Regions from separate parts of the Streptomyces sp. NPDC046303 genome, predicted to be linked through region 1. Evidence: riboswitches for the same ligand, from Rfam matches in the RefSeq annotation. Region 1 holds a riboswitch; the other holds the start of a gene.
What was found. Region 1 has a riboswitch for glycine ahead of gcvP (aminomethyl-transferring glycine dehydrogenase). Riboswitches for the same ligand answer to the same signal wherever they lie in the genome.
Positions count from the first base shown of each region.

Region 2: linked by a shared signal. The riboswitch ahead of gcvT (glycine cleavage system aminomethyltransferase GcvT) and the one ahead of gcvP (aminomethyl-transferring glycine dehydrogenase) in region 1 are both predicted to bind glycine.

Region 1 covers NZ_JBVJFA010000020.1:127,663-142,620, reverse strand. The annotation lists gene ACZ6I1_RS22135 (sugar phosphate nucleotidyltransferase) at 1-1,370, shown strand, start outside; gene ACZ6I1_RS22130 (DUF881 domain-containing protein) at 1,472-2,380, shown strand; gene ACZ6I1_RS22125 (small basic family protein) at 2,377-2,709, shown strand; gene ACZ6I1_RS22120 (DUF881 domain-containing protein) at 2,715-3,524, shown strand; gene ACZ6I1_RS22115 (FHA domain-containing protein) at 3,610-4,554, shown strand; gene ftsR (transcriptional regulator FtsR) at 4,600-5,373, shown strand; gene ACZ6I1_RS22105 (bifunctional nuclease family protein) at 5,425-5,898, shown strand; gene ACZ6I1_RS22100 (MerR family transcriptional regulator) at 6,088-6,726, shown strand; gene ACZ6I1_RS22095 (DNA polymerase IV) at 6,771-8,201, shown strand; gene ACZ6I1_RS22090 (PRC-barrel domain-containing protein) at 8,198-8,563, opposite strand; glycine riboswitch at 8,676-8,774, shown strand; gene gcvP (aminomethyl-transferring glycine dehydrogenase) at 8,970-11,855, shown strand; gene ACZ6I1_RS22080 (DUF5999 family protein) at 11,937-12,143, opposite strand; gene ACZ6I1_RS22075 (hypothetical protein) at 12,417-13,037, opposite strand; gene ACZ6I1_RS22070 (glutamate-cysteine ligase family protein) at 13,534-14,958, shown strand, end outside.
Region 2 covers NZ_JBVJFA010000003.1:136,945-151,902, forward strand. The annotation lists gene ACZ6I1_RS04125 (N-acetylmuramoyl-L-alanine amidase) at 1-278, shown strand, start outside; gene ACZ6I1_RS04130 (cysteine desulfurase family protein) at 271-1,434, opposite strand; gene ACZ6I1_RS04135 (thioesterase family protein) at 1,480-2,334, opposite strand; gene ACZ6I1_RS04140 (trimeric intracellular cation channel family protein) at 2,382-3,038, opposite strand; gene ACZ6I1_RS04145 (ABC transporter ATP-binding protein) at 3,187-4,299, opposite strand; gene ACZ6I1_RS04150 (ABC transporter ATP-binding protein) at 4,296-5,393, opposite strand; gene ACZ6I1_RS04155 (ABC transporter permease) at 5,390-6,388, opposite strand; gene ACZ6I1_RS04160 (ABC transporter substrate-binding protein) at 6,541-8,316, opposite strand; gene ACZ6I1_RS04165 (ABC transporter permease) at 8,391-9,386, opposite strand; gene ACZ6I1_RS04170 (enhanced serine sensitivity protein SseB C-terminal domain-containing protein) at 9,838-10,578, opposite strand; gene ACZ6I1_RS04175 (enhanced serine sensitivity protein SseB) at 10,632-11,366, opposite strand; gene ACZ6I1_RS04180 (AAA family ATPase) at 11,631-12,263, opposite strand; glycine riboswitch at 12,527-12,630, shown strand; gene gcvT (glycine cleavage system aminomethyltransferase GcvT) at 12,792-13,907, shown strand; gene gcvH (glycine cleavage system protein GcvH) at 13,997-14,377, shown strand; gene glyA (serine hydroxymethyltransferase) at 14,392-14,958, shown strand, end outside.

The DNA of each region.
Region 1 (14,958 bases):
GGGAGTCGCGCGGACAGGCACACCTGTTCGGAGCGCGCGGGGTCTCCGGCATCCTCAACGTGGAGATCACCCCCGAACTGGTGGTGCGGCTCGCCGGCGCCTACGCGACGACCCTGAAGAAGGGAGCGACGGTCACCACCGCGCGTGACCACTCCCGAGGCGCGAGAGCGCTCAAACGGGCCGTGATCTCGGCGCTCCAGGCCAGCGCCATCAACGTGCGCGACCTGGAGAACGTACCGCTGCCCGTGGCACGGCAGCAGACCGCACGCGGCAGCGCCGGCGGGATCGTCCTGCGGACCTCGCCAGGAGTGCCCGACTCCGTCGACATCATGTTCCTCGACGAACGCGGGGCGGACCTCTCGCTCCAGCAGCAGCGCAAGCTCGACCGGGTGTACGCGCGCCAGGAGTACCGGCGGGCCTTCCCCGGCGAGATCGGTGACCTCCAGTTCCCGGGCAGTGTCTTCGACGCCTACACCGGTTCGCTGCTGCGGCGGGTCGACATCAGCGGGATCGCCGACGCCGGGCTCAAGGTCGTCGTGGACGCCTCCAACGGCAGTGCCGGGCTCGTCCTGCCCAGCCTCCTGGGCCGGCTCGGCGTGGACGCGCTGACGATCAATCCCGGGCTCGACGAGTCCAGGCCCACGGAGAGCGCCGAGTCCCGGCGGGCCGGACTGGTACGGCTCGGGGAGATCGTCGCCTCGGCGCGGGCAGCCTTCGGCGTGCGCTTCGACCCGGTCGGAGAGCGGATCTCCCTGGTGGACGAGCGCGGCCGGATCATCGAGGACGACCGGGCGCTGCTCGTCATGCTCGACCTGGTGGCCGCCGCCAAGCGCAGCGGCAAGGTCGCGCTGCCGGTGACCACCACGCGCATCGCCGAGCAGGTGGCCGCGTACCACGGCACGCAGGTGGAGTGGACGACGACCTCGCCCGACGACCTGACGCGGGTGGGCCGTGCGGAGAACACCATCTTCGGCGGCGACGGTCGCGGCGGGTTCATCGTGCCGGAGTTCAGCAGCGTCTTTGACGGGGCCGCGGCCTTCGTGCAGCTGCTCGGGCTGGTGGCACGTACGCAGCTCACCCTCAGCCAGATAGACGCCAGGATTCCGCGGGCGCACGTGCTCAAGCGGGACGTGCCGACCCCGTGGGCGGTGAAGGGGCTCGTGATGCGCCGGGTCGTGGAGGCCGCGGGCGACCGGCAGGTGGACACCACCGACGGGGTGCGGGTCGTGGAGGCCGACGGGCGCTGGGCGCTGGTCCTGCCGGATCCGGCCGAGGCGGTCACCCACCTGTGGGCCGAAGGCCCCGACGACGCCTCGGCGCAGGCGCTGCTCGACGAGTGGGCGGGCGTGGTGGACGGCGCCGGGCACTGAGTGCCGCGCGAAGACCCGGAGCCCGCGGGACGGGCGGGGAGGAATCCCCGCCCGTCCCGCAGGGCGGGCGCATTCGGTGTGTGCGCCGCCGACATGCGACGATGTGCGGCATGTCGCAGCCGCCCCACAACCGGAGTTCGGCGTCTCCTGCGTCCGCGCGCCCGGACGCCTCCATGTCGCTGCTGACGCACGTGATGGACCACAGTCTCGACGAGGGCTATGCGGAAGCCGCGGCCCGGCGTGAGGCGGAGGGCACGGCGGGGCTCCCGCGCACCCTCAAGGCCAAACTGGGGCTCGCCGCCGGACTCGTGCTCGCCGCCATGGTCGTCACGCTCGGTGCCGCCGAGGCGCGGATAGCGGCTCCGGTGCTGGCCAAGGAACGGCAGGAACTGATCGACCGCGTGGAGCGGGCCGATGGCCGCGCGCACGGTCTGGAGCGGGACATCGAGCGGCTGCGGGCGGACGTCGCGGACCGCCAGCGGGCCGCGCTCAAACAGCCCGGCAGCGGCCAGGGCGAGCTCGTCGCGCTGCTGTCCGGAGCCACGGAAGTGCGCGGTCCGGGGATCAAGCTGGTCGTGGACGACGCGAAGGGCGCCTCGTCGGGCGGCGGCGACGGACCGCGGGAGAGCGCAGGGTTTTCGGACACCGGGCGGGTCCGCGACCGCGACATGCAGAAGATCGTCAACGGGCTGTGGCAGTCCGGGGCGGAGGCCGTCTCCATCAACGGGCAGCGGCTGACGGCGCTGTCGGCGATCAGGGCCGCGGGTGACGCGATACTGGTCGACAACAGGCCGCTGGTGCCGCCGTACGAAGTGCTGGCGGTGGGGGACAAGAAGCGGCTCGGCACTGCTTTCCAGGACTCGGCGGACGGCCAGTACCTGCACGTGCTGCAGGAGAGCTACGGGATCCGCTACACCCTGTCCGCCGCGGACGAAGTGCGGTTGCCGGCCGCGTCGAGCCTGACCGTACGTACAGCTACAGCAGCAGAGCAGCAGAAGGGTGCATCGTGATCGCGGTACTGGGCCTCTTGGCCGGAGTGGTGGTCGGACTTCTGGTCCGGCCCGAAGTACCGGCCGTGGTGGAGCCTTATCTGCCGATCGCCGTGGTGGCGGCGCTGGACGCGGTGTTCGGTGGCCTGCGCGCGATGCTGGACGGCATCTTCGTGGACAAGGTCTTCGTGGTGTCGTTCCTGTCGAACGTGGTCGTGGCCGCGCTGATCGTCTTCCTCGGCGACAAGCTGGGGGTCGGCTCGCAGCTGTCCACGGGTGTGGTCGTGGTCCTCGGCATCCGCATCTTCTCCAATGCCGCGGCCATCCGCCGGCACGTGTTCCGGGCGTGAGGCCGATGAGTACGAATGACACTCCGCCCGAGGAACCGAACGTCCCGGAACAGCCTCTTGACAAGGGGACGGCGCCGCCGGTGACGGAGGTGCCCGAGCAAACGGGCCGGCAGCGGCTCGCGGCAGGGCTGTGGCCGCCGCGGGTGACCAGGGCCCAATTGATCGTCGCGCTGCTGCTGTTCGTCCTGGGGCTCGGGCTGGCCATCCAGGTGCGGTCGACCAGTGACTCCAGTGCGCTGCGCGGGGCCCGCCAGGAGGACCTCGTCCGGATCCTGGACGAGCTGGACGGGCGGACCAAGCGCCTGGAGGAGGAGAAGCAGCAGCTGGAAGATCAGCGCAAGGAGCTGGAGAGCAGTTCCAACCAGGCCGAGGAGGCCCGGAAGCAGACAGTGGAGAAGGAGCGTCAGCTCGGCATCCTGGCCGGTACGGTGGCGGCCCAGGGGCCCGGTATCACGCTGAAGATCACCGATCCCAAGGGCCTCGTGCGGTCCGACCAGTTGCTGGACACCCTTCAGGAGCTGCGGGCGGCGGGGGCCGAGGCGATCCAGATCAACGGGGTGCGCGTGGTGGCGGGCTCGTACTTCTCGGAGGAGAGCGGCGGGGTCGGGATCGACGGTACGAAGATCACACAGCCCTACGAGTTCAGGGTGATCGGAAAGCCGCAGGACCTGGAGCCCGCGCTCAACATCCCGGGCGGTGTCGTCCAGACGCTGGAAAAGGAACAGGCCACCGTCGTCGTCACACGACCGGCGAAGATCGTTGTGGATGCCTTGCGGGCTGCGAAGCAGCCTGACTACGCTCGGTCGTCATCGTGAGGATGCGGAGCGGAGAGTGGAGCGGCTCACGCGGGCGGACGCCTGCGGGGGGTCGGCGCACCGAAGTCGCGGTGCGTGGTGGAAACTGTCTGGTGGTTACGGACGTTGTGAGGATGTCCGGGTCGGCAGGTGTGTGCATTCGGAGTTCGTCCTGCCCCACGGGCGGGTCTGTTTCGGTCAAGGGGAATCGCCCGTGAAGTTGTTTGAGAAGCTGTTCGGCAAGAAGAACCGCGAGGAAAGCGGTCCGGCACGTCACCGTGCCGGGCACGGCGATGCGGAGGGGCAGGGCGACCGGCCGCTCTTCCGTGACGAGGTCGCGGGCGGGGGTGACATTCCGGGCGCGCACGGCGCGTCGTCCGTTGACCCCGCCGGTACCGGACGCATAGGTTTCGGTGAACCGTCAACCTCAAGTGCGGGTGGAGGGTTTGCCCCCGATCCGTATGCCACCAATGCCTCCGCGGGGCAGCCGCGGCGCGAGGAGCCGTCCATGTCGGCCGAGCAGGTTTGCAGCAGGTGCGGACACCGCAGCGATGCGGCCAGCCGGTTCTGCTCCAACTGCGGAGCGCCGCTGCGGGCGGGTCTGACGCCGGAGCGTGCCTCGGAGACCACGTCCACCATTTCGATCTCGGGCCTCGAGGCCTACGAGGCCGAGGTGTCGGGACAACAGCACGTGTCGTCCTCGCTGTCCCCCGAGGCCCAGGCCGCGGTGGAAGCGCTGCCGCCCGGTTCCGCCCTGCTCATCGTGCGGCGCGGTCCCAACTCCGGCAGCCGCTTCCTGCTGGACGGTGAGCTGACCACGGCGGGCCGGCACCCGCAGAGCGACATCTTCCTGGACGACGTCACCGTCTCCCGGCGCCATGTCGAATTCCGCAGGAGCCCGGAAGGCGGCTTCACCGTCGCCGACGTCGGCAGCCTCAACGGCACGTACGTGAACCGTGAACCGATCGACTCCGTGGCGCTGCACAACGGCGACGAGGTGCAGATCGGCAAGTACCGGATGGTCTTCTACGCGAGCCTGCGGGGCGTCTGACCTCTCCGACTCCGTACGGGGGCACCCCCATCAAGGGAAGGTTCCATGCTGCGTACCCCTACTGGTGGTGCCCCGAAGAACGGCATCGCCGGCGCCGCCGGATCGGCCGGGCGGCTGGTGAGCATCGGCACGGTGCTCACCACGCTGCGTGACGAGTTCCCCGACGTCACGATCTCGAAGATCCGTTTCCTGGAGGCGGAGGGGCTCGTCGAGCCCCGGCGCACTCCGTCCGGATACCGCAAGTTCAGCACCGAGGACGTCGAGCGCCTCGCGCACATCCTGCGTCTCCAGCGGGATCACTACCTGCCGCTGAAAGTCATCCGCGAGCAGCTCGACGCCCTGGCCCGCGGTGAGCAGATCCGCATCCCGGCGCCCACGCCGCACGGGGAGTCCGTCGATCCCGCGGGCCCCGCGGCCGTCTACGGGGAGGTGGGCCGCGAGCGGCCCACCGTGGCCCGGGTGGGCCGTGCCGAGCTGATCGAGGCCGCCGGAGTGGACGAGGCGCAGCTGGTCGAGTGGGAGTCCTACGGGCTGCTCGCCGAGGCGCCGGGCGGCGGATTCGACGCCGAGGCGGTCACGGTGGCCCGGCTGGTGGCGGACCTGGGGCGGTTCGGGCTGGAGCCGCGGCACCTGCGGGCGATGAAGGCCGCCGCGGACCGGGAGGCCGGCCTGGTGGAGCAGGTCGTGGCGCCCCTGCGGCGGCACCGCAACCCCCAGACCAGGGCGCATGCGGAAGCCACGATGAAGGAGCTCGCAGGGCTCTCCGTACGGCTCCACGAGGCCTTGGTACAGACCGCCCTCGGGGTCCGGCTGCCGTGAGAGAGGGGCCCCGACTACCCAAACCTGCCGGGCAGGTCCTAGGGTTGCTGTGTGAACGAGCTCGACGTTGTGGGTGTCCGGGTGGAAATGCCCTCCAACCAACCGATCGTGCTCCTGCGTGAAGTGGGAGGCGACCGGTACCTCCCCATCTGGATCGGTCCTGGGGAGGCGACCGCCATTGCCTTCGCGCAGCAGGGAATGGCGCCTGCCCGACCGCTGACGCACGACCTGTTCAAGGACGTGCTGGAGGCGATCGGCGAGGAGCTCACCGAGGTCCGGATCACGGATCTGCGGGAGGGCGTGTTCTACGCGGAGCTCGTCTTCGCCAGCGGGGTCGAGGTGAGCGCGCGGCCGTCCGACGCCATAGCGCTGGCCCTGCGCACCGGGACGCCGATCTACGGCAGTGACGGTGTGCTCGACGACGCCGGGATCGCGATTCCGGACGAGCAGGAGGACGAGGTGGAGAAGTTCCGCGAGTTCCTCGACCAGATCTCGCCCGAGGACTTCGGTACCGGCCCGCAGTGAGGCGCCGGCCGCGTCGGCCGCGTCGTCCACCGGGAACTGTCAGCCCATTCGAGTAGCCTTTCCCCGCAAAGGGATACGGGAAACCACTCTCAGGGTGATTATCACTCGGCGTGCCGAGTGTGGCGATCGTTGACGCACCCCGGGTGACTGCCTACCTTCAAGGTGGCAGGTCAAGGACGGAGGGTCGGCGTGAGGATCACGGGCGACGGTACGACCGGGGGCATCCCCGCACGGAGTGACGGTGGACCGTACCCGCTGCACGGCGGTGCGGTCGGTCCCGCGCGCCGTCAGCCGGAGTCGACGCCGGTCGGACCGGTGAGCGGCGACCCGGCGCCCGAGCAGATCGGCTACCGCGGGCCGACGGCCTGCGCCGCGGCCGGCATCACCTACCGGCAGCTCGACTACTGGGCGCGGACGGGGCTGGTGGAGCCGAGCGTGCGCCCCGCCTACGGTTCGGGGACGCAGCGGCTGTACAGCTTCCGCGACGTGGTGGTCCTCAAGATCGTCAAGCGCTTCCTGGACACCGGAGTGGCGCTGCAGAACATCCGTACGGCCGTGCAGCACTTGCGCGACCGGGGGTTCTCGGACCTCGAGCGGATGACCCTGATGAGCGACGGCGCCACCGTGTACGAGTGCACCTCGCCGGACCAGGTCGTGAGCCTGCTCCAGGGCGGCCAGGGCGTCTTCGGCATCGCCGTGGGCGTGGTGTGGCGCGACGTGGAGAGCGCCCTGTCGCAGCTGCACGGGGAGCGGGTGGACACCGGCGAGACGCTCGTCGGGCACAACCCCGCGGACGAACTGGCCGCCCGCCGCAACCGGGCCGGCTGAGCCGGGCCGGTCGAATGTCAGTCCCGTAGGGCAGCATCGGGCATGTGAGAGCCGCGCCGACCATCCTGCATCTGGACATGGACGCCTTCTACGCGTCCGTGGAGCAGGCGTCGAAGCCGAGCCTGCGGGGCAAGGCCGTCATCGTGGGCGGGCTCGGACCGCGCGGGGTCGTCGCCACCGCCTCGTACGAGGCCAGGCGGTTCGGGGTGCACTCGGCGATGCCGATGGCGCAGGCGCGGCGGCTCTGTCCGAACGGCGCCTACCTGATTCCGCGCTTCACGCTCTACCGGCAGGTCAGCGACGTGGTGATGGCCCTGCTGCGGGAGCTGTCGCCGCTGGTGGAGCCGCTCAGCCTGGACGAGGCCTTCGTGGACCTGGAGGCGGGCGGGGTCGCCTTCGACTCGCGCACCGCCCGGGCCACCGGGGAGCGGCTGCGGGCGGACATCAGGGCCGCGACGGGGCTCAGCGGGTCGGTGGGGCTGGCCGGGTCCAAGATGCTCGCCAAGGTGGCGTCCGAGGAGGCCAAGCCGGCGGGGCTGCTGCTGATCGAGCCGGGGACCGAGCGCGCGCTCCTCGCGCCGATGTCGGTGCGGACGCTGCCCGGGGTGGGTCCGGCCACCGGTGAGCACCTGCGCCGGGCCGGGATCACCACCGTGGGGGACCTGGCGGAGGCCGGGGAGGACGAGCTCGTGCGGATGCTCGGGCGCTCGCACGGGGTGGGGCTGTACCGGATGGCGCTGGGCATCGACGAGCGGCCGGTGGTCGCGGAGCGGGACGCGAAGTCGGTGTCGGTGGAGGACACCTTCGACGTGGACCTGCACGACCGGGTGCGGATCAGGACCGAGGTGCAGCGGCTGGCGGACCGGTGCGTGCAGCGGCTGCGCGGCTCCGGGCACTCGGGGCGCACGATCGTGCTGAAGGTGCGCAGGTACGACTTCTCGACGCTCACGCGCTCAGAGACCCTGCGGGGGCCCACGGACGACCCGGCGGTGGTGCGCGAGGCGGCGGCGCGGCTGCTGGAGGGCGTGGACACCACGGGCGGGGTGCGGCTGCTGGGCGTGGGGGTGACCGGGCTGGCGGACTACACGCAGGAGGACCTGTTCGCCCAGTCGCTCGCCGCCGAGCCGCAGGGGCAGGCGGGAGGGGTCGCTGGGGCGGAGGGGGCCGCCGAGCCCGGTGAGGCCGGCGGGGCCGCCACCGGGGGTCTGGAGGGTGTGGAGGGTGCGGAGCCTTCCGGAGGGCCCGGGGGCCCGCAGGCCGCTCCCGAGCGGCGCTGGGCGGCCGGGAGCGACGTACGGCACGCGGTGTACGGACCGGGGTGGGTGCAGGGGAGCGGGGTGGGGCGGGTGACCGTACGGTTCGAGCAGCCCGGATCGGAGGTCGGCCGGGTGCGGACCTTCCGGGTGGACGACCCCGAGCTGGAGCCGTCGGATCCGCTGCCGCTGGTGGGGGAGGAGCCGCCTGCCGGCCCCTAGCCCTCGTCGCCCGCCAGGTTGCCGAAGTCGCGGTGGAACTCGCTGGGCAGGGTCACGTCCAGGCCGTAGTGGTGGTAGAGCTGCAGCTCCTGTTCGGGGGAGAGGTGGCGGCCGACGCCGAAGTCGGGGGCGTCCTTGATCAGGGAGCGGTCGAAGGGCACCCGCAGGGTGTCGCCGACCATCTCGCTCGGCTCCAGGGGGACGAAGGCGTCCCGGCTGAACAGGCCGGTCCGGACCGCTGCCCATTCCGGAACGCCCGTGGCGTCGTCGAGGTAGACCTCGTCGATGGTGCCGATCTTGGTGCCGTTGCGGTCGAACGCCTTGCGGCCGATCAGGCTGCGCGGATCGATGTCGGTCTGCACGGTCCCTCCAAATGGTCGCAACTCCTCCGTAATGACTACAGAAGGGCATATTGGGAAAGCAGGCCACTCGGGGAGTGCCCAGATCCTCGCTGGTAGGCTGGGTGATGGCTGTCGACCCTGTGCGGGAGAGTCCTCCGAGTGAACGAGACGGAGGCGCCGAAGGAGCAAATCCTCCCCGGAATCTCTCAGGCATACGTACCGCACGGACGAGGCCACTCTGGAAAGCAGGGGCGGGTACCGGGCGCGCAGTGCCGGTTCCCCTCCTCACCGACGGTGAAAGCCGGTTCTCTCGAGCGACCCTCGGGCGGCCGGTGAAACTCTCAGGTTGAGATGACAGAGGGGGAGGCCGTCCGGGTGCCCGCGCCGTGGTGCCCCTCGCAGGTCATATGACCAGGAGGCCTCCGTAATGACCGCCAACCGCATTCCGCTCTCCCAGCTGGAGCGAGGCATCCCCTTCGAGCAGCGCCACATCGGCCCGGATGCCGAGGCGCAGGCGAAGATGCTCGCCCAGGTGGGCTACGGCTCCCTGGACGAACTGACCGCCGCCGCGGTCCCGGATGTCATCAAGACCGCCGAAGCGCTCAACCTGCCCGAGGCGCGGACCGAGGCCGAGGTGCTCGCCGAGCTGCGCTCGCTCGCCGACCGCAACCAGGTCCTCTCCTCGATGATCGGCCTCGGCTACTACGGCACCTTCACGCCGCCGGTGATCCTGCGCAACGTGATGGAGAACCCCGCCTGGTACACGGCCTACACGCCGTACCAGCCCGAGATCTCGCAGGGCCGCCTCGAGGCGCTGCTGAACTTCCAGACCGTCGTCGCCGACCTCACCGGGCTGCCGACCTCCGGTGCCTCGCTGCTCGACGAGGGCACCGCGGCCGCCGAGGCCATGTCGCTCGCCCGCCGCGTGGGCAAGGTCAAGGACGGCGTCTTCCTGATCGACGCGGACGCCCTGCCGCAGACCGTCGCCGTGATCGAGACCCGCGCCGAGCCGACCGGTGTCGAGGTCGTCGTCGCCGACCTGAGCGAGGGCATTCCGGCCGAGATCGCCGAGCGCGGTGTCTTCGGCGTGCTGCTCCAGTACCCCGGCGCCTCCGGTGCCGTGCGGGACATCAAGCCGCTGATCGACCAGGCGCACGAGCTCGGTGCCATCGTCACCGTCTCGGCCGACCTGCTCGCGCTGACCCTGCTGACCTCCCCGGGCGAGCTGGGCGCCGACATCGCCGTCGGCACCACGCAGCGCTTCGGCGTCCCGATGGGCTTCGGCGGCCCGCACGCCGGCTACATGGCCGTCCAGGCCAAGCACGCGCGCTCCCTGCCGGGCCGCCTCGTCGGCGTCTCCGTGGACGCGGACGGCAACAAGGCGTACCGCCTGGCGCTGCAGACCCGCGAGCAGCACATCCGCCGTGAGAAGGCCACCAGCAACATCTGCACCGCGCAGGTGCTGCTCGCCGTCATGGCCGCCATGTACGCCGTCTACCACGGTCCGGACGGCCTGCGGACGATCGCCCGCCGCACCCACCGCTACGCCGCCCTGCTCGCCGCGGGCCTGCGGGCCGGCGGGGTCGAGATCGTGCACGGCGCGTACTTCGACACGATCACGGCCCGGGTCCCGGGCCGCGCGGCCGAGGTCGTCGCCGCCGCCCGCGAGGGCGGGGTCAACCTGTACCGGGTCGACGCCGACCACGTCTCCGTCGCCTGCGACGAGACCACGCTGCGCGCGGACGTCGAGGCCGTCTGGGCCGCGTTCGGCGTCAGCGCGGACATCGAGGCGCTGGACGAGACCACGGCGGACACCCTGCCCGAGGGCCTGCTGCGCTCGGACGACTACCTGACCCACCCGGTCTTCCACCAGCACCGCTCCGAGACCGCGATGCTGCGCTACCTGCGCAAGCTCTCGGACAAGGACTACGCGCTGGACCGCGGCATGATCCCGCTGGGCTCCTGCACCATGAAGCTCAACGCGACCACCGAGATGGAGCCGGTGACCTGGCCCGAGTTCGGCCAGCTGCACCCGTTCGCCCCGGTGGAGCAGGCCGAGGGGTACCTCACGCTCATCAACGAGCTGGAGGAACGTCTCTGCGAGGTCACCGGCTACGACAAGGTCTCCATCCAGCCGAACGCCGGCTCGCAGGGTGAGCTCGCCGGTCTGCTGGCCGTCCGCGCCTACCACCGCGCGAACGGCGACGAGCAGCGCACCGTCTGCCTCATCCCGTCCTCCGCGCACGGCACCAACGCCGCCAGCGCCGTGATGGCCGGCATGAAGGTCGTCGTCGTCAAGACCGCCGACGACGGCGAGGTGGACGCGGACGACCTGCGCGCCAAGATCGAGCAGTACCGCGACGAGCTCGCCGTGCTGATGATCACCTACCCCTCGACGCACGGTGTGTTCGAGGAGCACGTCGCCGACATCTGCGCCCAGGTACACGAGGCCGGCGGCCAGGTCTACGTGGACGGTGCCAACCTCAACGCCCTGGTGGGCCTGGCCAAGCCGGGTCACTTCGGCGGCGACGTCTCGCACCTGAACCTGCACAAGACCTTCTGCATCCCGCACGGCGGCGGCGGCCCGGGCGTCGGCCCGGTCGGTGTCCGGGCGCACCTGGCCCCGTACCTGCCGAACCACCCGCTCCAGCCGACCGCCGGTCCCGAGACGGGCGTGGGCCCGATCTCGGCGGCTCCGTGGGGTTCGGCGGGGATCCTGCCGATCTCCTGGTCGTACGTGCGCCTCATGGGCGGCGAGGGCCTCAAGCGCGCCACTCAGGTGGCGGTGCTCGGCGCCAACTACATCGCCAAGCGCCTGGAGCCGCACTACCCGGTGCTCTACACCGGCCCGGGCAACCTGGTCGCGCACGAGTGCATCATCGACCTGCGTCCGCTGTCGAAGGCGACGGGCGTGAGCGTGGACGACATCGCCAAGCGCCTGATCGACTACGGCTTCCACGCGCCGACCATGTCCTTCCCGGTCGCCGGCACGCTGATGATCGAGCCGACGGAGTCCGAGGACCTCGCCGAGATCGACCGGTTCTGCGACGCGATGATCGCGATCCGCGGCGAGATCGAGCGGGTCGCGGCCGGCGAGTGGCCGGCGGACGACAACCCGCTGGCCAACTCCCCGCACACCGCGGCGGCGCTGGGCGGCGAGTGGAACCACCCGTACACCCGTGACGAGGCCGTCTTCCCGGGCGGGGTCACGGCCGCGGAGAAGTACTGGCCGCCGGTGCGCCGCATCGACGGCGCGTTCGGCGACCGGAACCTGGTGTGCTCCTGCCCGCCGCTGGACGAGTACGACAACTGAGCTCGCGCATGAGCAAGGGGCCGGTCCGGGAGTTCTCCCGGGCCGGCCCCTTCGTCGTCGGCGCGTCGGCTGCCGCGTCGGCTAGGCGGCCCTCATCACGTGGGCCGCGGCGAGCGGGCGGTGCGGGGCGATGATCTGGCCGTCCGGCAGCAGCTCACCGGTGTCCTCGAAGAGCAGGACGCCGTTGCACAGCAGGCTCCAGCCCTGTTCCGGGTGGTTGGCCACCGGGAGCGCGGCCTCCCGGTCGGCGGATTCGGCTGACGGGCAGGCTGGCTGGTGCTGGCACATGGATGCGTTCTTTCGCTGCGGTGTGGTCTGCGTGCTACGGCTCGATGCGTCGTTCATGGCCGTCCCCCTGGGTCATCCCCGCACCCGCGGGGAGCGTGTCCTCAGTCTTCCCCCACGACAGCCGCTTCGCAGGTATTTCCCGGCAGCTGTCCTCATAGATTGATGACGCATCACTCGTGCGGGCGGTTCAGGCCAACTCCCCTGTCATTTTGGATGGTTCGGACGTGGCCCGAGCGGACTAGGCCGAATGGGTCAATCGGGTCAAGGGCGGGTTCAGGCCGCCGGCGCGGCCACCGAGGGCGGGGCCGGCGGCGCCGCGGGGGTCAGCCGGTGGGTCATGACGGGCAGCAGCTCGGAGACCGGATGCGGGCGGAACGCGGCGATGCCGGGCGGGGCCGGGGCGAGCGGGACCAGCAGGTCCTCCGCCGCGGGCAGGCCGGCGGAGGCGTCGGCGCCCACCGCGCCGTGCAGCCACAGGGTCAGCATGTACAGCTCGGGTACGGACAGCAGCCGCGGCTGGTACGCCGTGCCGAGCGACTCGGCCTGGCGCAGGGCCCGTTCGGTGGCCGCCACGTAGGGTCCCTCGAAGAAGTGGGAGAACACCCAGCCGTCCGGGGTGAGCCGGGTGTCGGCGGCCGCGACGTAGCGGTCCCCGCTGCGGATGAGGAAGCGCCAGCCGGTGAGGCGGGTACGGGGCGGCCTGCCGCCGGACGCCCGGTCCGAGAGGTTCAACCGGTCGAGGACGTGGACCGGAAGGGGGAGTTCGGCGGTCACCGGCCCCTGGAGGGCGCGCAGGGCGGGAGTGTGTGCCTCGTGGACGGCGGTGGGGGAGCCGAGAGCCGCGAGGACGCTGCGCAGGGCGGGCGCGGGGGCCGGGGGGACATGCAGCGGCATGGTGGGTCGCCTCTCACTTGGGAGACCTGTGGAACGGGGGCAGGTGCGGACGGCGCTGTCGCATTCTGGGGCCAGAGGGGGGCTGAGGGGCAATGGCCGCGCGCCAACTCTCTGCCTCGTTTGCGGAGTTTATACGACATGTGTTCACGCAGTGTTTCGGCTAGCTGTCCCGCCTATTGCCGACAAGGCGCTTACCGGTCCCGCTGACATGGCATTCATGCCGGATGGGCGTGAACATTCCGCCCTGACCTCGGAGGTTACCGGAAAGGCGCTCGGCTGGAAAGCATCGGTTATCCGGAACGGGCAAAGTCGACGCGGAATGTGCACGAGCCGCCTTGCCAGGTGAATGTGCCAAAACGCCTGTCGGCCAAACCGGCGTGCGCTCCTCGCCACGCACGCCCCCTCCGCGTTATGGATCGCGCTGCCGGGGCATCATCGACCGTACATGCGCGCCTGGGCGCACCGGGCCAGGCCCGCTCGAGGGAGGGACGCTTCGATGGGGGAGAAGGTCGTGGCAGGCGGATTCGACCTGTCCGATCGGCAGCGGTACCGAAGGAAGCTGCACGAGTGCCTGGAGGGACTGGAGCGACTTCTGGCGGAGAAGAGGTTCGATCGCCCCAAGAACATGATGGGACTGGAGATCGAGCTGAATCTCGCGGGCGCCGACGGCTTGCCGAGAATGGTGAATGCCCAGGTGCTGGAGCGGATTGCGAGCCCTGATTTCCAGACCGAACTCGGAATGTTCAACCTGGAGGTGAACGTCCTTCCGCACCGTCTCGGCGGCCGGGTATTCGATCAGCTCGCGGAGGAACTCAGCGCGGGTCTGGGATATGCCCACCGGCAGGCCGCGGAGATCGAGGCCGGGGTGGTGATGATCGGTATTCTCCCGACGATCACCCGCGAGGACCTGGTCACGGCCAACCTCTCGGCGGTCGACCGCTACTCGCTGCTGAACGAGCAGATCCTGATGATGCGCGGAGAGGACTTCACCCTCGACATCGACGGCGTCGAGCGGCTGGTGTGGAACACCGGGTCGATCGTCCCGGAGGCCGCCTGCACCTCCGTACAGCTGCACCTCCAGGTGACCCCGGCGCGGTTCGCGGACGTGTGGAACGCGGCTCAGGCGGTGGTCGCCGCACAGATAGCCGTGGGCGCGAACTCGCCGTTCCTGTTCGGGCGCGAGCTGTGGCGGGAGTCCCGCCCGCCGCTGTTCACCCAGGCCACCGACACCCGGCCGCCCGAGCTCCAGGCGCAAGGCGTGCGGCCGCGCACCTGGTTCGGCGAGCGCTGGGTGGACTCGGCGTACGAGCTGTTCGCGGAGAACGTCCGCTACTTCCCCGCCCTGCTGCCCATCTGCGACGAGGAGGAGCCGCTGCGGGTGCTCGCCGAGGGCGGGGTGCCCGGGCTCCAGGAGCTGGTCCTGCACAACGGCACCGTCTACCGGTGGAACCGGCCCGTGTACGGGGTCGCCGACGGGGTGCCGCACCTGAGGGTCGAGAACCGGGTGCTGCCGGCCGGGCCCACGGTCGCCGACGTCGTCGCCAACGCCGCCTTCTACTACGGGCTGGTGCGCACCCTCGCCGACGAGCCGCGCCCGGTGTGGACCCGGCTGCCCTTCGCCGAGGCGGAGGCCAACTTCGACGCGGCCTGCCGGTACGGGATCGACGCGCGGCTGCGCTGGCCGCGCCGGGGCCGGGCCGGGGGGCTGGCCAGCGTGCCCGCCGTCCGGCTGGTCCTGGACGAGCTGCTGCCGATGGCCGCGGCCGGCCTGGACGCCTGGGGCATCGAGCCCGCGGACCGGGACCGCTACCTCGGCATCATCGAGGAGCGCTGCCGACGGCGGGTGAACGGGGCGACCTGGCAGGTGGACACCTACCACCGGGCGCTCGCCTCCGGGCTCGACCGCAACGCGGCACTGGCG
Region 2 (14,958 bases), on a different contig from region 1:
TGGCGTTCCACGCGGGCAACCGCTCGATGAACGAGCGCAGCATCGGCATCGAGCACGTGGGTTACGTGGACCGGCCGAAGGACTTCACGGACGCGATGTACGCGGCCTCGGCCCGCCTGGCGGCCGATGTCTGCCGCAGGTACGGCATACCGGCGGACCGCAAGCACATCGTCGGCCACTCCGAGGTCCCGGGCGCCGACCACACGGACCCGGGCCGCCACTGGGACTGGGACCGCTACATACGCATGGTCGGCGAGGCGCTCCGCGTCCCTAGCTGAGGCCCGCCGTGCGGGCGCGTTCCACGGCCGGGCCGATGGCCGCGGCCAGGGCGGCGACGTCTTCCTTGGTGGAGGTGTGGCCCAGCGAGAAGCGCAGGGTGCCGCGGGCCAGCTGGGGGTCGGTGCCGGCGGCCAGCAGGACGTGGCTGGGCTGTGCCACGCCGGCGGTGCAGGCCGAGCCCGTGGAGCACTCGATGCCCTGGGCGTCGAGCAGCAGCAGGAGGGAGTCGCCCTCGCAGCCGGGGAAGCTGAAGTGGGCGTTGGCCGGGAGCCGGTCCTCGGGGTCTCCGCCGAGGACGGCGTCGGGAACGGCCGCGCGGACGGCGGCGACCAGCTCGTCGCGCAGGCCGCCGATCTCGGCGGCGAAGCGTTCGCGCCGCTCGGCGGCGAGGACGGCGGCCACCGCGAAGGAGGCGATGGCCGGCACGTCGAGGGTGCCGGAGCGGACGTGCCGCTCCTGGCCGCCGCCGTGCAGTACGGGGACGGGGGTCTGGTCGCGGCCCAGCAGCAGGGCCCCGATGCCGTACGGGCCGCCGACCTTGTGACCGCTGATGGTCATGGCGGCGAGGCCGCTGCCGGCGAAGTGGACGTCGAGCTGTCCGAAGGCCTGGACGGCGTCGGAGTGCAGCGGGATGCCGTGTTCCCCGGCGACGGCGGCCAGTTCGCGGATCGGCATGACCGTGCCGATCTCGTTGTTCGCCCACATGACGGTGGCCAGGGCCACGTCGTCGGGGTTGCGCTCGACCGCCTCCCGGAAGGCGTCCGCGTGGACCCGCCCGTAGTGGTCCACGGGCAGGTACTCGACCCGGGCACCCTCGTGTTCGGCGAGCCAGTGCACCGCGTCGAGCACCGCGTGGTGCTCGACGGGGCTGGCCAGGATCCGCGTTCTGCCCGGGTCGGCGTCCCGGCGGGCCCAGTAGAGGCCCTTGACGGCGAGGTTGTCGGCCTCCGTGCCGCCGGCGGTGAAGACCACCTCGCTGGGGCGGGCGCCGATCGCGTCGGCGAGGGCCTCGCGGGCCTCCTCGACGGTTCGGCGCGCCCGGCGGCCGGCGGCGTGCAGGGAGGACGCGTTCCCCGTGGCGGCGAACTGCGCGGTCATCGCAGCGGCGGCCTCCGGCAGCATCGGGGTGGTGGCGGCGTGGTCGAGGTAGGCCATGATCCCTCGATTCTACGAGCCCGCCGGGCCGCCCTCGCCCGCCCGTCAGGTACGCGGGGCGCGGGCCAGCTGCCGGGACTGGGCGACCAGGTGGCCGGCCGAGTCCCAGACCTCCGCGTCCTCCTCGAGGAAGCCGCCGGCCAGGTTGCGGGTGGTGATGGCGATCCGCAGCGGGCCGGGGGCCGGGCGGCGCCGGATGTGGGTGGTGAGCTCCACGGTCGGGGTCCAGCCCATCAGGCCGAGGTCGAAGGCGGTCGGCGGCAGCGCGTCCACCGCCAGGAGCATGGACAGCGGGTCGGCGTCGCGGCCGTCGGCCAGCTCGAACCAGGCCCGCATCTCGCCCTTGCCCGAGGGCGCGCCCAGCGCCCAGCCCGCGGTCGCGGGGTCCAGCCGCAGCCGGAGCCGGTCGACGATCGCGGAGCTCCCGGGGATCGGCGCCGGGCCGGCCTCGGGGCCGATGCAGTCCTCGTAGGAGGGCATGACGGGCGGCAGCGCCGTGGTCCGCACGTCGTCGGACAGGGCGGAGAGGTCGCCGTAGGAGGCGAGGACGCGGATGCGCTCGACCTCGGCGCCGCTCTCGTCGTACTGGAACAGGGAGGCCTGCCCGGTGGACAGGGTGCGGCCGACGCGGACGACCTGCGTGCGGATCACGGCGGGGCCGGGCACGGAGGAGGTCAGGTAGTGCGCGGAGACGGTGAAGGGGTCCGGGTGCGGCAGGGCCGCCGACAGGGCCCGGCCGACCAGGGCCAGCAGGTATCCGCCGTTGACGGCGCTGATGATCGTCCAGCCGGAGGAGAGCTCCGCGTCGTACACACCGGGCTCGTCCGCGCGCGCGGTGATGGTGGTGTCGCGGTCGAACTCACTGTCGCCGATGGTTGCCTGGGCAGCTGCGTGTGACATGAAACCGACGGTACACCCCTTACCTACTAAGCGGTAGCTTTCTTTTGTTACGGCTCTTCGGCCACCGAGGAGCGGCGGTTCCAGGCCAGGGGCGCGCGCCAGTGGTAGCGCATGGCGAGCAGGCGCAGCACGAAGGTGGTGACGATGGCGAGACCGGTGGTCACGGCGTTGAGGACGTCGAAGCCGATGAAGACGGCGACCATCGAGGCGCCCACGACGGCGGGCACGGCGTACATCTCGCGGTCCCGCAGCAGCGAGGGCACCTCGTTGACGAGTACGTCGCGCAGGACGCCGCCTCCGACGGCCGTGGCCAGCCCGAGGGCGGCGGACGCGGTGAGACCGAGGCCGTATTCGTAGGCCTTGGTCGTGCCCGTCACGCAGAACAGCCCGAGGCCGGCCGCGTCGAAGACGTTGATGGCGCGGTTGATCCGCTGGACCTCGGGGTGCAGGAAGAAGACGATCGCGGCGGCGATCAGCGGGGTGAGGAAGAAGCTGAGCTCGCCGAAGGCGGCCGGGGGGACCGCGCCGATGACGAGGTCGCGGAAGAGGCCGCCGCCGAGCGCGGTGACCAGGGCGAGAACGGCGATGCCGAAGACGTCGAAGTTCTTGCGGACGGCGAGCAGGGCGCCGGCGGTGGCGAAGACGAAGATGCCGGCGAGGTCCAGGGCATGCTGAATCCCCGGCGGGAAGAGATCGTGGAGCACCGGGCCATTGTCGCCTGTGGCGGGCCGGTCCCCCGCCGGGCAGCCGGGAGGTGCCCTGAGCCGGGCCACCGGGGAAGCTCGGAGGCGGGCCGGGGGGAGGGGTGCCGGCGGGGCTGGAGGGATCCGGCCCCGCCGGCGGATTCGGCCGCTACTCCGAAACCGTGGCCACCGCGTCCGCCGCGCCCGGCAGGGGCTCGTCGCCCGGTGCCTGGTCGGGGGCGTTCTCCGGGTGGTGGCAGGCCACCTGGTGGCCGGTCTTCAACGCCAGGAGCGGCGGCTCCTGCGTCGTGCAGATCTGCGTCGCCTTCCAGCACCGCGTGTGGAAGCGGCAGCCGCTCGGCGGCGAGATCGGCGACGGCACGTCGCCCTTGAGCAGGATGCGGCCGCTCCGCGCGCCGCGCCGCCGCGGGTCCGGCACCGGCACGGCCGACATCAGCGCCGTGGTGTACGGGTGCATCGGCGCCTCGTACAGCGACTTGTTGTCCGCCAGCTCGACGATCTTGCCGAGGTACATCACCGCGATGCGGTCCGAGACGTGCCGGATCACCGACAGGTCGTGCGCGATGATCACGTACGTGAGGCCGAGCTCCTGCTGGAGGTCGTCCAGCAGGTTGACCACCTGGGCCTGGATGGAGACGTCGAGCGCCGAGACGGGCTCGTCGGCCACGACCAGCTTCGGCTTCAGCGCCAGGGCCCGCGCGATGCCGATGCGCTGGCGCTGGCCGCCCGAGAACTCGTGCGGGTAGCGGTTGTAGTGCTCGGGGTTGAGGCCCACGAGGGACAGCAGCCGCTGGACCTCCGCCTTGAGCCCGCCCTCGGGCTCCACGCCCTGCAGCTTGAAGGGCGCGCTGACGATGGTGCCCACCGTGTGCCGGGGGTTCAGCGAGCCGTACGGGTCCTGGAAGATCATCTGGATGTCGCGGCGCATCGGCCGCATCCCGGCGACGCCGAGGTGCGTGATGTCCTTGCCCTCGAACTCGACGGTGCCGCCGGTCGGCTCGAGCAGCCGGGTGATCAGCCGGCCCATGGTCGACTTGCCGCAGCCGGACTCGCCGACGACGCCGAGGGTCTCACCGCGCCGGACGTCGAAGTCGATGCCGTCGACGGCCTTGACCGCCCCCGCCTGCCGCCGCAGCAGCCCCTTCGTGATGGGGAAGTGCTTGGTCAGGCCGGTGACCTTGAGCAACAGCTCAGGAGCGTCGGGAGAGTCCGTGGCCTGCTCGGGAATGACGGCCGGATCCGTCTTCTGGGTGTCGGTCACAGCTTCGGCGCAATCTCTTCGGTCCAGATCCGGGTCCGCTCCTCCTGCGACATGTGGCAGGCGGACCAGTGGCGGGTGCCGTCTTCCTCGACCAGCTCCGGGCGCACCGTGCGGGTCACGTTGCCCTTGGGTACGTCGGCGTACGGGCAGCGCGGGTTGAAGGCACAGCCGCTCGGGATGTTGATGAGGCTGGGCGGCGAGCCCTTGACCGGGATCAGGCGCTCGGTCTGCTCCCGGTCGATGCGCGGCATCGAGCCGAGCAGACCCCAGGTGTACGGGTGCCGGGGCTCGTAGAAGACCTTCTCCGCGGTGCCCCGCTCGACGCACCGGCCGCCGTACATCACGAGGAGTTCGTCGGCCATCTCGGCGACGACGCCGAGGTCGTGCGTGATCATGATGACCGCCGAGCCGAACTCCTGCTGGAGGTCCCGGATGAGGTCGAGGATCTGCGCCTGGACGGTGACGTCGAGGGCGGTCGTCGGCTCGTCCGCGATGAGCAGCTCGGGGTTGTTGACCAGCGCCATCGCGATCATGGCGCGCTGGCGCATGCCGCCGGAGAACTCGTGCGGGTAGCTGTCGACCCGCTTGTGCGGCTCGGGGATGCCCACGCGGTCCAGCAGCTCGACGGCGCGCGTGCGCGCGGCCTTCTTGTCGACCTTGTTGTGGACCCGGTAGGCCTCGGCGATCTGCTTGCCGATGGTGAAGTACGGGTGCATCGCGGACAGCGGGTCCTGGAAGATCATCGCGATCTCCCGGCCGCGCAGCCTGCGCACCTCGTCCTCGTCGGCGGAGAGCAGTTCCTTGCCGTTCAGCCAGATCTCGCCGGAGATCTGCGCCCGCTGGCGGCCGTACTGGCCGACGCGGTGCAGGCCCATGATGCCGAGCGAGGTGACCGACTTGCCGGAGCCGGACTCGCCGACGATGCCGAGGGTCTTGCCCTTCTCCAGCGAGAAGGAGAGTCCGTCGACCGACTTGACCAGTCCGTCCTCGGTCGGGAAGTGCACCTTGAGGTCGCGTACCTCGAGGAAGGCGGTGGAGGGCCGCGTGCCGTCGACGGGCTCGTTCAGAGCGCCGGTCTTGGTGAGATCGGTCATGACAGCCTCACTCGGGGGTCGATCACCGCGTACATGAGGTCGACGATGAGGTTCGCGGCGACGACGAAGAACGCGGAGATCAGGGTGATGCCCAGGATGACCGGCAGGTCGTGGTCGCTGATGGCGCGGACCGCGTTGTAGCCGAGGCCGTGCAGCGAGAAGGTGGACTCGGTCAGCACCGCGCCGCCCATCAGGGCGCCGAGGTCCAGGCCGAGGACGGTCAGGATCGGCGTCATCGTGGAGCGCATGGCGTGCTTGCCGATGACGACGGGTTCCGTCAGGCCCTTGGCGCGGGCCGTGCGGATGTAGTCCTCGTTGAGGACTTCGAGCATGGTCGCGCGGGTGAGCCGCGCGTACATCGCCGCGTAGAGGAAGGCGAGCGAGACCCACGGCAGGATCATGCCGTTGAACCACTTGCCCGGATCGGCGGCGAACGTCGCCTCGGGACGTCCGAACCAGCCGAGCTGGTCGGAGAAGAAGGCGATGAAGAGCATGCCCGTGAAGTAGATCGGGAGGGAGACGCCGGCGAGGGCGACGCCCATGGCCGAGCGGTCCAGGACCGTGCCGCGCTTGAGGGCGGAGACGACGCCGGTGGCGACACCGCCGATGACCCAGAGCACGACGGCACCGGCCGCGAGCGAGAGGGTGACCGGCAGCCAGTCCAGCAGCAGCGGCCACACCTCCTGCTCGGTCTTGAAGGAGTAGCCGAAGCAGGGCGCGGCGCATTGCGTGACGTCGGAGCCGTTGGCGTACGTACGACCCGCCACCAGCCCGACGACGAACTTGCCGAACTGGACGAGGATCGGGTCGTCGAGACCCATCTTCTGCCGGATGCCCTCGATGGCGGCGGGGTCGGACTGCTTCCCGACGAAGTACAGCGCCGGATCCGTCCCGATCAGCTTCGGGAAGAGGAAGAAGATTCCGAAGGTCACCAGCGAGATGACCAACAGCATGACGATGACGGCGAAGATCCGTCGGATGAGATATGCAAGCACTGCGCTCGGCCTGGCTGCGGCCCGGGGGCGCCCCCTTCTGGAGAGCGCCCCCAAGCCGTAACCGCGGCCATCACCTGCCCTTCGTGCCTAGCGGGTGTGGCACTGGAACACTGGAACTGGACTGCCTGGCTGACTGCCTGACGGACGAACCGTTACTTCATGACGCCCAGCGACGCGTAGTCGTACCGGCCGTTGTAGGCGTCGGAGGTGTAGGCGTTCGTCAGACGGCTCGAACGCCAGGTGATCGTCTTGTCGTAGACGAAGGGCAGGTAGACCGCGGCCTCGGAGACCTTCTGGTTCATCTGCTTGTAGATCTCGCCGGCCTTGTTCGGGTCGGTCTCCGCGATGGCGTCGTCGAACAGCTTGTTGATCGCCGGGTCGTTCAGCTCGGAGAAGTTGTTGTTGCCGCTCTGCAGGATGAAGCGGCCGTCGACCAGCGGCTGGGAGAAGCCCTGCCCGGTCGGGAAGTCGGCGCCCCAGCCCATGATGATGATGCCGTAGCCCTTCTCCTTGACGACCTTCGGCGAACCGATGATGCCGGAGGTCTGGGCGCCGTCGAACTGGTCGACGTCGGCCTCGATGCCGACCTGCTTCAGGGCGTTCTGCAGGGAGACGGCCGTGGCGACCTCGACCGGCTTGTTGTTGCGGACCGCGATGGTGGTCTTGAAGCCTTCCGGCTTGCCGCAGGCCTTGAGGGCCTCCTTGGCCTTCTCGACGTTCGGCTTGCCGTCGTTCTTCAGGACCTCGTACGGGTCGTACTTGCCGTCGGAGCCCTTGATGCCCAGCGGGAGCATGTTCGGGGCGATGTCGCCACCGGCCTGCGGGCCGCCGCGGGCGGTCTGCAGGGACTTCTTGTCGGCCGCGTAGATGACGGCCTTGCGGCACTCGATGTTGTCGAACGGCGCGACGGTCTGCGGGAACACGGCGTACCGGATGAAGCCGGTCTGGCCGTTGTCCAGGTTGTCCTTGTGGTCCTTCAGCGCGGTGGCGCGGGCCGCCTGGCCGATGCCGGTCGCGTTGAGGTCGAGGTCGAACTCGCCGTTCATCAGACGCTTGTCCATGTCGTCCGCGTTCGACATGAACGTGACCGAGATGGAGTCCGGGAGCGCCTTGCGGATGGTGTCCGACTCGGGCTTCCAGTGCTCGTTGCGCGAGAGCTTCATGCTCTTGTTGGGCTCGTACGAGTCGATCTTGTACGGGCCGTTCGAGAAGGGCTTCAGGCCGTACTTGGCCGCCGTGTCCTTCTCCTGCTTGACCGGGCTCGCCGCCGGCATGGCCAGCATCTGCTCGAAGTCACCGTTGGGCGCCGGGAGCTTGAAGATGATGGTCTTCGCGTCCGGGGTCTCGATCGCCTTGAGGCCGAGCTTGTCCGGGGCGGTGTCCTTGTACGGGCCCGGGTACTCGGTCTTCGGGTCGAGGACCTGCATCAGGTAGACGGGGCCGCCGGAGATGACGTCCTGGGCCCAGGTGCGCTCGATGCCGTACTTGATGTCCTGGGCGGTGACGGGGGTGCCGTCCTCCCAGGTCACGTTGTCCTTGAGGGTGTACTTGTACGTCTTGCCGCCGTCGCTGATCTCGGCCTTGGCCGTGGCGAGGTCGGGGACGAGCTCGGTGCTCTGCTCACCCGGGGCCGGCTTGTAGCTGACCAGCTGGCGGGTGTAGTAGCGGGAGAAGTCCCACATGAAGCCGTAGTAGCCGCGCTGCGGGTCCCACGAGTCGGCTTCCTGGGTACCGACGAACTTGAGCTCGCCGCCCTTCTTGTCCGAAGCGTTGGCGATCTTGCCGATGCCGGCGTTGAAGCCTCCGGCGGACGCCGGCTTGTCTTCCTTCTTCTCGTCTCCGCCACAGGCGGTCGCGGTCAGCATGACCGCGAGCACGACGGCTGTGCCAGCGGCAAGCCTGCGCTTCGACGTGCGATGGGTAGTCACGATGCTCGCAACCCTCCGTTGTAGTTACGGTGTACGTACGGCTCGGAGCCGGTTCCTGGTGTGCCCTGCGATGGCTAGCGGGAGCCCTTCGGGTCGAGGGCGTCACGGACGCCGTCGCCGAAGAGGTTGAAGGCCAGCACGGTGATGAAGATCGCTACGCCCGGGAAGATCATGAAGAGCGGATCGTCCTCGTAGGTCCGCACGGCCGTGGAGAGGGTTTCCCCCCAGGACGGCGTGGGCGGCTTGACGCCGACTCCGAGGAAGCTCAGGGCGGCCTCGGTCAGCACGTTGGTGGGGATCATCAGCGTCGAGTAGACGGTGATGGGCGCCACCAGGTTCGGGAGCAGTTCGCGGAAGAGGATGTACATGCGGCCCGCGCCGAGGCTGCGCGCGGCTTCGACGTACTCGCGCTCGCGCAGGGACAGGGTCTGCCCGCGCACGATGCGGCCGATGTAGGGCCAGCCGAAGAAGCCGATGACCAGCACCAGCACGGCGATCCGCAGGCCCGATCCCTCGAAGCCCCAGAGCTTGCTGGGGATGACGGAGATCAGCGCGATGATGAAGAGCAGTTGCGGGAAGGCGAGCAGCAGGTCCATCACGCGGCTGATCGCCGCGTCGATCCAGCCGCCGAAGTAGCCCGCGATGATGCCGAAGAAGGTGCCCAGCGTGACCGCCACGAAGGCGGACAGGAAGGCGACCAGGAGCGAGATCCGGGCTCCGTAGACGATCCGGCTGAAGACGTCGCGGCCGTTGACCGGCTCGACGCCCAGCAGGAAGTCGCTGCTCATGCCGCCCCAATCGCCGGCCGGCAGGCCGAGCAGCGGGTCCAGCAGGTCCTCGTGCAGCTCCTCCGGCGGGTGGCCGAAGGCCTTGACGATCAGCGGCGCGAAGATCGCGACGAGGATCAGCAGGAGGACGATGACACCGCCCGCCAGGGCGACCTTGTCACGCTTGAGGCGCAGCCAGGCGATCCGCCACGGCGAACGCCCCTCGATCGCCTTCTGGGGAACTCCGGGGGCGGCCACGGCTGCGGGCTCGGCCGCGCTGGTGTCGTGCAGTGGTGCCGTCATCGTGGTGGGGACCCCTCTCGGCCGACGGTGGCCGGCCCATGCCCGCCGCTGTGGCGGCTTGTTTCTTTCGGCGTCGCTTGATGGTGCGATGGGCGCGAAATGCGCCTGAAGTGCACGTGAAGGGCTGGTGATTGTCTGATTGACCGGCCTTCGGTGGGGGGAGTCTTCAACGCCCTCTCAATCGGCCGCCAGACCTGCCGGGGATGTGATGCGCAACCGTGATCTGCACCGACACCTTCCGTTATCCGAACCGCGCGCTCTGTTGAGCGGTGAAACACCGCCCGTTCGGCGCGGAACGGACATCCGGCCCAACTGCCGTTTCGGGCATGGATCTTGGGCGCATTCGGTGGATATGCGGAAGGCCGCACCGGTGGGTCCGGTGCGGCCTTCGAGGCGAATGTCTCGCTCTGCGGATGTCTGGAATGCGGGCGGCGGGGGCCCGGCGCTCGGGTCAGTACGCCGGCGCCTGGCCCTCGCGGTCGTAGAACGGGCGGGTCTGCGCGCGCAGCCACATCGCGACGGGGTCGTGCTCGTCCGCCAGCGCCACCGTGCACACGGGGACGCCCTCGGGGACCACGCCGACCGACTGGCGCATCATCTCCCGTACGGACTCCAGCGCGGGCGCGGAGGCGTCGTACAGGTCGAGCCCGACCGCGAGGTACGCGGACCCGAGCGCGGGCTGCACCCAGGCGCGGCGCAGCGACCGGACGGCCGGGGTGCGGTGCGCGTGCTGGGTCAGCAGCCCGTAGAACTGCGGGAGCTCGAGGGAGGGCTCGGACAGCCGCAGCGGCCCGGCCGGCATCCGGTCCAGGCCGGTCGCGATGCGGCGCAGGTCGGCCCACGGGACGCCGAGGCCGCCGCCCTGGGCGTGCGGGTTGAGCCACAGGCCCCAGCGGTCCGGGTAGAGCGCGCGGGCGATGTCCCGGCCGGTGACGACCTCGTAGCCCCGGTTCCAGCCGCTGGCGGCCAGCTCCTGCGGGGAGGTCACGCAGGGCGCGTAGCCGAGGCTCTCGACCTCCATGCCGCCGTACTGGGCGTCGGGGGAACCCGGCTGCCCCTGCCAGAGCAGCATCCACAGCCGGCCCTCGGAGAGGGCATGCAGGAGTGACTCGTAGCTCTCATAGCGCCCGGGAGTCACCTGGCGCAGCATGTGCTCGACCTGCCCGGCCGCGGCCGTGCCTGACGCACTCACCCGGTACCCCTCTTCGTCCGCCCGTCGTCCACGCGTACCCAGCTTAAGCGGCGCTACGGCAGGTAGAAGGGGCGTACGCGCTCACGAATCCAGTCTGTGACCGGGTCCTGCACGGCGTCGAGGAGGATCAACTGCACGGGCCAGGGCGCCGGAACGCGGGCCAGGGCCCGGCCGAGGGCCTCCATCGGCGCGTTTCGCATCTCAGGCTCCCATCCCACCAGGCGGACACCGATGAACAGTTCCGGGTCCCCGCCCTCGACGCTGGCGAGGCAGCGGTGGGCGGCGGCGACCACGCCGGTGGTCCGGAACTCCTCCGCGGCGGCGGTCAGGAAGTCCACGGGGTCCTCCTGCCAGTCGGGCTCGTAGAGCCGGACCCGGCCGCCGGTGGACGGCCCGTCGAGCGGGCTGCGCCCGGTGCGGCACAGTTCCGCGACGGCGGGCGGGGGCAGAGGGACGCCGACGGCGCCCTCGGGGTTGAGCGCGATGCCGAGCTGCGGGGGCAGGCCGCGGGCGAACGCGACGGCGGGGGCCACGGCGAAGTCCATGCCGGGGCCGACGCACTGGCGGAACTGGGCCTCGGAGCTGTAGACCGGGACGTACGCGGCCCCGCCGATGTCCATGGTCGGCAGGTCGAGAGCGGCGGCGTCGGGGGCGCCGCCGGCGGGCAGCGGCACCCAGACCTCGCTGCGCCCGAGCACCTCCAGGATCCGGCCCCCGGCATCCGGCTGCCCGAGCGCCGCCCCGAGCACCTGCTCCAGCTCATTCCCCGGCCAGCCGCCGCCTTGCATGTGCCCCTGCTTCCGTCACCCGCGGGTTGTCGCCCCGCAGGCTACCCGCCCGCCCCCCGGCTGCGCCCAACCCCCCGGGGCTCCGCCCCGCACCCCGCGCCTCAAACGCCGGCGGGGCTGGATTCGGGCCATGCCGTCCGCCCGGCGCGACTCAAGGTGCTCCTCAAACGCCGGAGGGGCTCGATTCGGCTGATGCCGGCACAACCCAGCCCCTCCGGCGTTTGAGGAGCGGGGTCTGGGGCGGAGCCCCAGCACCAGCGGCGGTCAGCCGTGGAAGGCGATCCGCGTCACCTCGGCGGCCGAGCGGCGGTCCAGGAGGGTGACCGAGGCGCAGCCCGGCGGCGGATGGCCCGCCTCCGCGAAGCCGAGGAGGCGTGCCACCGCGGTCCGGTGGCGGGCGAAGGCGTACGCCGTGACCCGCCGGCCCCGCGCCGCCTGACCGGACAGCGCCTCCTCCGGGCTGCTGTCCAGGAGCAGCAGGTGCAGCGCCCGGCCCCGGCGGCGCGCGGCCGCCGCGAGCAGGCCGCGCACCCAGGCCTGGGTGCCGCAGTCGTGGACGATCACCGAGGCTCCGGAGCGCAGGGTCCGCCACAGCCCCCAGTAGTGCGCGGCGCGCACCAGCGGCCGGTACACCCCGTACGGCAGGCCCGCCGGCATCCGCCGCTCCCAGCGCTCTCGCGTGTCCTGGGAGTCGATGGCGGCGCCCTCGCCCGCCGCCCTCTTGATCAGCGTGCTCTTGCCCCCGCCGGGCAGGCCGGACACCACGACGATGTCACCCTGGGCGAAGCCGAGCCGGCGCGCCCCCCGCGCCCCCGGCCCGCGCAGGTCCCGTACCCGGCCGCCGCCGGTACCGGCGCACGCCGTGCCGGCGCCGTCGGCGGCGCCGACGCCGCCCACGCCGCCGACGGCCCCGCGCGGCACCGGGACCGCGTCCACGGTCCCCGCAGCCGCCGCGCTTACGAATCTCCGCACAGTGTTCGCCTCCCCCGAATCGGGTCACCCGGACCCTTGCCCACTGAGTGTAAAGAGACGGTAATCCGGCAGCACCGGTTTCCGTCCGGCCCTGCCGGCCCCCGCACGGACTTTCGGGGCCCCACGCCCGATCACCGCGGTGGCGTGCAATGATGTGCGCCATCTGGACCAACTGCATACCGGCCGCTTGAATCCGCGCGGGAGAGTCCCGGCACGCCGCGAGGCCGTGCACGGGCGCCGAAGGAGCAAGAACCTCCCTTGAATCTCTCAGGCCCCGTACCGCGTGGATGAGGCAGATCTGAAAAGCGAGCCGTCCGACCGACGGCTCCACCCAAGGTGCAAGCCGAGGGTCTCCGGCGACGGGGGCACTCTCGGCGAACCTCTCAGGTTCCGATGACAGATGGGGAGGACCTTCCTCGTCATGTCATGCCCTGGGACTCGGGAGCCACACCCATGAGCACTTCCCCCCGTCTGACCGCCCTCGATGCGCTGCACCGCTCGCTCGGTGCGACCATGACCGACTTCGCGGGCTGGGACATGCCCCTGCGGTACGGCAGCGAGCGCGACGAGCACAACGCCGTGCGCACCAAGGCCGGACTCTTCGACCTCTCCCACATGGGCGAGATCACCCTCACCGGCCCGGAGGCCGTCAAGGTCCTGGACTACGCGCTGGTGGGCAACATCTCCACCGTCGGCGTCGGCCGCGCCCGCTACACGCACATCTGCCAGGAGGACGGCGGGATCCTCGACGACCTGATCGTCTACCGCCTCGGCGAGACCGAGTTCATGGTCGTCGCCAACGCCTCCAACGCCCAGGTCGTGCTGGACGCCCTGACCGAGCGCGCCGCCGGCTTCGACGCCGAGGTCCGCGACGACCGCGACGCGTACGCGCTGATCGCCGTCCAGGGCCCCGAATCCCCCGGCATCCTCGCCTCGCTCACCGACGCCGACCTGGACGGGCTCAAGTACTACGCCGGCCTGCCGGGCACGGTGGCCGGAGTGCCCGCGCTGATCGCCCGTACCGGCTACACCGGCGAGGACGGCTTCGAGCTGTTCATCGCCCCCGAGCACGCCGTGGAGCTGTGGCAGGCGCTGACCAAGGCGGGCGAGGGCGTCGGCCTGGTCCCGGCCGGCCTGTCCTGCCGCGACACCCTCCGCCTGGAGGCGGGCATGCCGCTGTACGGGCACGAGCTGACCACCTCGCTCACCCCGTTCGACGCGGGGCTGGGCCGGGTGGTGAAGTTCGAGAAGGAGGGGGACTTCGTCGGCCGTGCCGCGCTGGAGGCCGCCGCCGAGCGCGCCGCCGGCAACCCGCCGCGCAAGCTGGTCGGCCTGATCGCCGAGGGCCGCCGCGTCCCGCGCGCCGGGTTCGCCGTCGTGGCCGACGGCCAGGTCATCGGCGAGGTCACCTCGGGCGCCCCGTCGCCGACGCTCGGCAAGCCGATCGCGATGGCGTACGTCGACGCGGCCCACGCCGCGCCCGGCACCTCCGGCGTCGGCGTGGACATTCGCGGTACGCATGAGCCGTACGAGGTCGTGGCCCTGCCGTTCTACAAGCGGCAGAAGTAACCCTCCGTACGCCGGCTCCGCAGTACCGGTCGTCTCAGTACCCAAGACCGCAGTCGTATCCACTCCCCCGCATCCAGGAGAATCAGGTCATGAGCAACCCCCAGCAGCTGCGTTACAGCAAGGAGCACGAGTGGCTGTCGGACGCCGAGGACGGCGTCGCGACGGTCGGCATCACGGAGTTCGCGGCCAACGCGCTCGGTGACGTCGTCTACGCCGACCTCCCCTCGGCCGGCGACACGGTGACCGCGGGCGAGACCTGCGGCGAGCTGGAGTCGACCAAGTCGGTCAGCGACCTGTACTCCCCCGTCTCCGGCGAGGTCGTCGAGTCCAACCAGGACGTCGTCGACAACCCGGCGCTCGTGAACACGGACCCGTTCGAGGGCGGCTGGCTGTTCAAGGTGCGCGTCGCGGAGGAGCCGGCCGACCTGCTCTCCGCTGACGAGTACGCCAAGCTCACCGCCGGTAACTGACCCAGGGGATCCTGATGTCCGTACTGAACACCCCTCTCCACGAGCTCGACCCCGACGTCGCCGCCGCCGTCGACGCCGAGCTCGTGCGCCAGCAGTCGACCCTGGAAATGATCGCGTCGGAGAACTTCGCTCCGGTCGCCGTCATGGAGGCCCAGGGCTCGGTCCTGACCAACAAGTACGCCGAGGGCTACCCCGGCCGCCGCTACTACGGCGGCTGCGAGCACGTCGACGTGGTCGAGCAGATCGCGATCGACCGCATCAAGGCGCTGTTCGGCGCCGAGGCCGCGAACGTCCAGCCGCACTCGGGTGCGCAGGCCAACGCCGCCGCGATGTTCGCGCTGCTGAAGCCGGGCGACACGATCATGGGCCTGAACCTGGCCCACGGCGGTCACCTGACCCACGGCATGAAGATCAACTTCTCCGGCAAGCTCTACAACGTGGTCCCGTACCACGTCGACGAGACCGGCCAGGTCGACATGGCCGAGGTCGAGCGCCTCGCCAAGGAGTCCAAGCCGCAGCTGATCGTCGCGGGCTGGTCCGCCTACCCGCGCCAGCTGGACTTCGCCGCCTTCCGCCGCATC